Regions from separate parts of the Dermacoccus barathri genome, predicted to be linked through region 2. Evidence: riboswitches for the same ligand, from Rfam matches in the RefSeq annotation. Region 2 holds a riboswitch; the other holds the start of a gene.
What was found. Region 2 has a riboswitch for cobalamin ahead of cobN (cobaltochelatase subunit CobN). Riboswitches for the same ligand answer to the same signal wherever they lie in the genome.
Positions count from the first base shown of each region.

Region 1: another riboswitch for cobalamin. It lies ahead of IM689_RS06855 (energy-coupling factor ABC transporter permease); the one in region 2 lies ahead of cobN (cobaltochelatase subunit CobN).

Region 1 covers NZ_JADCTK010000003.1:249,810-253,264, forward strand. The annotation lists gene IM689_RS06845 (response regulator transcription factor) at 139-1,119, opposite strand; gene IM689_RS06850 (DUF3151 domain-containing protein) at 1,367-1,768, opposite strand; cobalamin riboswitch at 1,859-1,982, shown strand; gene IM689_RS06855 (energy-coupling factor ABC transporter permease) at 2,017-2,763, shown strand; gene IM689_RS06860 (energy-coupling factor ABC transporter substrate-binding protein) at 2,760-3,128, shown strand; gene cbiQ (cobalt ECF transporter T component CbiQ) at 3,131-3,455, shown strand, end outside.
Region 2 covers NZ_JADCTK010000006.1:170,835-174,289, forward strand. The annotation lists gene cobN (cobaltochelatase subunit CobN) at 1-2,061, opposite strand, end outside; cobalamin riboswitch at 2,120-2,243, opposite strand; gene IM689_RS12325 (cobalamin biosynthesis protein CobG) at 2,255-3,364, shown strand; gene IM689_RS12330 (precorrin-8X methylmutase) at 3,361-3,455, shown strand, end outside.

The DNA of each region.
Region 1 (3,455 bases), on a different contig from region 2:
TGGTTGCTGCTGGGCCGACGCCCTCGGGCGCGACGCGTGCCGTGCGGCACACCCGCGCGGGGCGTCGACTCTTACCGCCCAAGGGTACCCGCTCGCCTCGTCGGGGCCGTGATGACGCTCACTGCGGCATCGGGACGTTCAGGCTCCGGAGCCTCGTCGCTGACCTGAGCCGACGATTCCGCGCTCGGTCAGTTCGACCGCCAGCTGGAAGCGTGTCTCGACGTCGCACTCGTCCATGAGCGCGGCGATCCGACGGCGGACGGTGCGCAGACTGACGCCGAGCACGCGGGCGATGGCCTCGTCCTTGAGGCCGGCCTGCATGAGCTCGACGAGACGCTCCGATGTCGTGTCGACGCCGTCGTCGACGGTGGTCGAGGCTGCCCAGAGGCGGTCGAACAGTTCGACGAAGGCCCGCACGACGACGGGATCCCGCAGCACGGCGTATCGGCCCTCGTCACCGCCCCACTCGGTGTTGGCGAGCACCAGATCGGTGCCGTAACAGACGAATTCGTTCGGGATGTGGTTGGCGAGGCGCTGACTCTCCCCCATGGCTGCCCACTGGGCCACCTCGAGGGTGCGGCTGCTCGCGGCGTCGAACTCGTGCAGTCCGTAGAGCCCGCGCCCCTCCTCGACGAGGCGACACAGGACGGGCTGCTCGTCGGGCGTGAAGGCGACGGCGTCGGTGTGCGTCATGCGGATCGGGCCGGACGTCGAGGCGGCCAAGTGCTCCATGACATCGGCGAGGCCGGAGGCGTCGATGTACTCGCGGGCGGGCTCGTCGGACAACGAGTGCTCCTGCCCGGCACGGTGGTCGCCGGCGAATCCGTCGATGGCGTCACGCAGCCGGGCGAGGTCTCGGCGGCGTTCCGCGAGGCGCGCCTCCTCGGCCGAGAGGATGCGCTCGAGGCCGGCGCGCGGGTGGTCGGCCTGGACGAGCCCTTCCTCGTTGATCCGGACGAGCCGCATGGCGCGCAGCGCCTCTGTGGCGTCGTCGATCTCGGCGGTGGACCGGTTGAGGCGCGCGGCATACACGGACGCGGGACGCGCCTGATCGCGCAGCACCTGGCGGTAGAGCTGTTCGGCAAGGTCGTCGAGGCCGAGGACGGCGAGGCGGTTCACGCGTCCACATTAGGACAGACGAGGGGGACATGACCCCTCCCGGCCATGTCCCCCTCGTCCCTTCCACCGTGGACGGTGGCAGACGATGCGCACGCTGTTCCCTCGTTCGCTCGTCCCCCGGAGACGAACGCTCCCTGAACGCGCCATCGCACACCTCTGACGCGGACGCGCGGTGTTCGGTTCCCTCAATTCGACGACGAATCGAGAACAGCACCAACGCGCGTCGCGCCAGGGCCCGGTCAGCTGGTCAGAGGCCGAGCTCGCGAGCGCCCGTGGCCGAGGAGTCGCGCAGGAAGTCGGCGCAGCGGCGCTGTTCGTCGGTTTCGCCGATGGCGCCGGCGGCCTTGCTCAGCGCGCCGAGTGCACGCAGGAAGCCGCGGTTCGGCTCGTGCTCCCACGGCACCGGGCCCTGGCCGCGCCAGCCGGCCTTGCGCAGCGAGTCGAGCCCGCGGTGGTAGCCGGTGCGGGCGTAGGCGTACCCCTCGACGGCCTCGCCGTCGTCGAGCGCGTCCTCGGCGAGCTGGGCCCACACGAGCGAGCTGGCCGGGTACATGCGGGCGACGTCGCGCGGGTGGACGCCGGCGTCGAGCTTCTCGGCGGCCGGGTCGACGTCGAGCTTGGTTTCGGGGATTCCGAGCAGGTTGTCCATGGCGCCATTCAAACATCGAGCGCTGACAACATCGTCCATGGCGGTGACACCGCTCACGTCATCGAAGAAGCCCCCTCCACTCCCCCCACCGCGCAACTCGCCGCTGTTAGGCTCCCGTCGTCGCCTCAAGATCGAGGAACCCGGTGAGAGTCCGGGACGGTCGCGCCACTGTGAGCGGGTTTTCCGCGAGTCAGGAACTCGAGGGCGAAGCATTGTCGGGACGCGTCATCCCGGGAAGGTGCATTGCCATGCATATTGCCGAGGGCTTCTTGCCACCCCTCCACGCGGCCGCTTGGACGGCCGTCTCCGCGCCGTTCGTCGTTCACGGCGTCCGCCGCATCACGCAGATCACGCGTGAACACCCTGATTCCAAACTCCTGCTCGCCGGCGTCGGTGCCTACTCGTTCGTGCTGTCGGCCATCAAGCTGCCGTCGGTCACGGGCAGTTCGTCGCACCCGACGGGCACGGGTGAGGGCGCCGTCATCTTCAAGCCACCCGTCATGGCCGCGTTGGGCACGATCGTGCTTATCTTCCAGGCGTTGCTGCTCGCGCACGGCGGCCTGACGACGTTGGGCGCCAACGTGTTCTCCATGGCGATCGTCGGGCCGTGGGTCGCCTACGGCACCTACCGTCTCCTGGGCCGGGCGCCGTTCTCGGTGGCCGTCTTCTTCGCCGTCGCCCTGGCCGACCTGGCCACGTACGTCGTCACCGCCACGCAGCTGGCCATCGCGTTCCCCGACGCCCAGAGCGGCTTCTTCGGCGCATGGTCGCGCTTCCTCGGCCTGTTCGCGCTCACTCAGATTCCGCTCGCCATCGTTGAGGGCCTCATCGGCGTGCTCCTCATGAACGCCCTGCGTTCGTGGGCGGGCCCGCAGCTGCAGGGCCTCGGCTTCGGCAAGGGCCGCCGCGATGTCTTCGACGACGAGCCTGGCGAATCCGACACTCCCGCCACGACCGACGACACCCTCAACACGCCCGCCGGAGGTGCCCGATGAAGCGCTCGACCGTGTGGAAGAACGTCGCACTTCTCGCCCTGGCGGCCGTCGTGTTCGCTATCGCCCTGCTCATGGGCACCCACTCCGGCGGTGAGTTCGGCGGAACGGACGCCGCTGCCTCCGAGCAGATCGAGGCCTCGAACAAGGACTACGAGCCGTGGTTCTCGCCGATCTGGGAGCAGCCCGGCGGCGAGGTCGAATCAGGCCTCTTCGCGCTGCAGGCCGCCATCGGCGCCGGCATTCTCGGCTTCGTGCTCGGCACGTTCCGCGAGCGCCGTAAGCGTTCGACGGAAACGGCGCCGAACGCCGACGACTCCCCGCAGAACGCCGCACGCACCCCCGAGTCGACAACCCACAGCAGCTGACCGTGGGAGCCAGGACGGGCCCCGGCCCGGCCGTCGATCGCGCCGCCTGGAGCAACAGGTGGCGCGATCGCTCCGTTCTCGAGAAGTCGGTGCTCAGTCTCGGGCTGCTCGTCGTCGCGATGGTGACGCGGGCGCCCTGGCTCCACGCCGCCGTCGTCGTGGTCTGCCTGGTCGCGATCCTCGTCGGCGCCCGCGTCGAACCGAGGCTCGCCTCCCGCGTTCTCACGCTGCCGGTGACGTTCATCGTCCTCGGGGCACTCGTGGCGGCGGTGTCGATCGGCCACCCCGCTCCTGACGCCGTGTGGTCGTTCGGCCCGTTCTGGTCGG
Region 2 (3,455 bases):
GCCCTCCGGCGCGCGCCCGAGAACGTGCAGACCGTCACGGATCTGGACGTCCTTGATCTCGCACAGCCACCCGTCGACGTGCATGACGAACTCGTCGAAGTCGTCCTCGTCCGGCTGCTCGTCGAGACCGAGGTCGTGGTGCAGCTCCGCTGCCCGAATGAGGGTCCAGATCTCACCGCGAAGCGCGGGCGCCTTCGCCGGGTCCATGACCGAGACGTTTCCGTACTCGTCGAGCAGCTGCTCGAGGCGCGCGATGTCACCGTACCCCTCGGCGCGGGCCATCGGCGGCACGAGGTGATCGACGATCGTCGCGTGCGCTCGGCGCTTGGCCTCGGTGCCCTCACCCGGATCGTTGACGAGGAACGGGTAGATGAGCGGCAGGCTGCCGAGGGCCGCGTCCGTGCCGCAGGAGGCCGACATCCCGAGGCTCTTGCCCGGCATCCATTCGAGGTTGCCGTGCTTGCCCATGTGGACGACGGCGTGCGCGCCGAACTCCTCCTCGAGCCAGCGGTAGGTGGCGAGGTAGTGGTGCGTGGGCGGAAGGTCGGGGTCGTGGTAGATGGCGATCGGGTTCTCGCCGAACCCGCGCGGCGGCTGGACGAGGATGACGAGGTTGCCGCTGCGCATGGCCGCCGCGACGATGTCACCGTCGGGGTTCTCCTGGCGGTCGACGAAGAGCTCACCGGGCGCTTCTCCCCAGTGCTCGCGCATCGCGTCGGTGAGGTCGCTCGGTAGCGCGTCGAACCAACGGCGGTAGGTCGCGGCAGGGATACGGACGTGGGCGTCGCCGAGCTGAGCATCCGTCAGCCAGTCCGGATCCTGCCCGCCAGCGGCGATGAGGGCGTGGATGAGCGCGTTGCCTGCTGTGGTGTCCGGGTGCTCGTCGTCGACGGGTGCGACGCCGTGCTCCCCGCCGACACCGTCGAGCCCGGGAATGGCACCGGGCTCGCCGAGGTCGTAGCCCGCGTCACGCATGGCGCGCAACAACCGAATGGTCGAGACAGGCGTGTCGAGGCCCACGGCGTTACCGATGCGGGAGTGCTTCGTCGGGTACGCCGACAGCACGACGGCGATGCGGCGCTCGGACGGCGCGAGCCGACGCAGGCGGGCGTGGCCGAGCACGATGCCGGCGACACGTGCGCAGCGCTCCGGGTCGGCGACGTAGGTGGCGAGACCGTCCTCGTCGAACTCCTTGAAGGAGAACGGCACCGAGATGATGCGCCCGTCGAACTCGGGCACGGCGACCTGGGTCGCCACGTCGAGCGGCGTCATGCCGTCGTCGGAGTCGAGCCAGTCCTCACGCCCCCAGGTGAGGCACAGCCCCTGGACGATCGGCACGTCGAGCGCGGCCAACGCCTGAACGTCCCAACTCTCGTCGTCCTCACCGGCGCCGGCGCTGGCCGGACGCGTGCCGCCCGCGGCGAGCACCGTGGTGACGAGTGCGTCGTAGCGACGCAGGTGCTCGAGCAACTCGGCTTCGGGGTCGCGCAGCGACGACACGAAAACCGGTTCGCCGACACCCCCCGCGGCATCGAGAGCATCGGCCAGGGCGTGGACGTAGGCGACGTTGTCCGCGACGTACTGGGCTCGGTAGAAGAGCACTCCGGCCCGGGGCCCCTCAGGCGTGGGAGCTTCCGGGCGCTCGAGGACACCCCACGACGGGGTCGTGACCGGCGGGTCGAAGCCCTCACCGGTGAGCAGAAGGGTGTCGCTGAGGAAGGCGTGCAGTGACGCGAGGTTCCTCGCGCCACCCTGAGCAAGGTAGTCGTGGGCCTGGCGGGCGACGCCGGGCGGGGTGGTCGAGCACTCGATGAGCGCCGCATTCGGCTCCTGCTCGCCGCCGAGGACGACGACCGGGACACCTGACGCAGCGAGGGCGTCGAAGCCGTCGAAGAGGTCCTGTGGTCCGCCGAGAAGGCGCACGACGACGATGTCAGCTCCGTCGGTGACCTCGCCGATCGGGCGCGGCCGGGCCGGGTTGGCGATGGCGTAGTCCGCACCGCTGGAGCGCGCGCTGCGCAGGTCCGTGTCGGAGGTTGAGATCAGGGCAATACGAGCCATCAGGCGCTCCTTCGTGAGTGTCCGCGCTCACGTCGACGTCGTGGACTCTCCCGGGTTCCCCGGCGAGCCGGTCGCGGCGGCGTTCCTGACTTGCACGAGGGCTCACAGTGGCGGGACCGTCCCGGATTCACACCGGGTTCCGCAGCTCACGACCAGCCCCGACCCTACCTGGCTTACCCCTATGCTGGGCGCCGTGCCGTCCCGCCAGATTCACGATCGCTGCCCCGGAGTCCTGCGACCGTTCGCAGCCGACGACGGCGCCATCGTCCGGCTGCGACTTCCTGGGGGACGCACCGACATAACGGAATTGGTCGACATCTCCGCTCTCGCCGAGGAATTCGGGGCACCCTTCGTCCAGCTGACGTCACGCGGCAACCTTCAGCTTCGTAGCCTGCCCGAGCCTCTACCTGAGGCCTTCGTCCGGACGGTGGAGCGACTGGGGTTGCTTCCCTCGGCCACCCACGAGCGAGTTCGTAACATCGTCGCCGATCCGTCGCCCGAACTCGACTGGCTCGTTAGCGAACTCGATGACCGACTGCAGCGGGACGACGCCCTCGCCACGCTTCCGGGACGGTGGCTCTTCGCACTCTCCGACGAGACGGGCTCTTCGCTGGACGCGCCGTACGACGTGGCGTTCCAACAGTTCTCGCCCACATCCGGTCGCCTCCTCGCCGGCCGACAGTCGCGCCCCTGCTCCCCCGCCGAGGCCGTGAGCGCTCTGCTCGACGTGGCGAACCGGTTCCTCGCCGTCCGAGAGTCGGAGGCCGTGTGGAACCTGCGTGATCTGCCCGCCAACTCCCCGGTGTTCGACGGCTTCGACGATGACGACGATGGAGGCGGTGACACCACTACCGCTGAGCACGGGCGAGGCTCCGACCCGACGGGCGTGAGCAGCGTGGAGCTCACCGAACTCGGAGTACCTCTCGGCTTTCTCACTCCCGTCCTGGCCGACGCGTTGGTCGCGACCCTCGGCTCGTCGGCACGGATCGTCGTGACGCCGCACCGGAGCCTCGTCCTACCCGCCGACACGTCGCCCGAGGCGCTCGATGAACTGATTGCGGCCGGATTCCACTGCGCGACGGATCCGCGACGCCGTGTGACGGCCTGCATCGGCGCGCCATTCTGCCGCCGCACCGACTCCCCCACCGTCGAGATCGCCCGCACAACCCCCGCCCCCGAGGCCGACGGACGCCTTCACATCGTGGGCTGCGAACGAGCCTGCGGCCGACCGACTTCCACCCACACCCTCGTCGTGGCGCCGCGCAGCGCCGACGACGTGGCCGACGCACGAGGTGACCGATGACGACGCCCCCCACCCGCCGGTATGCGTACGAACGTGACGGGCAGGCGATCTACCGAGAGTCGTTCGCGACCATCCGACGAGAAGCCGACCT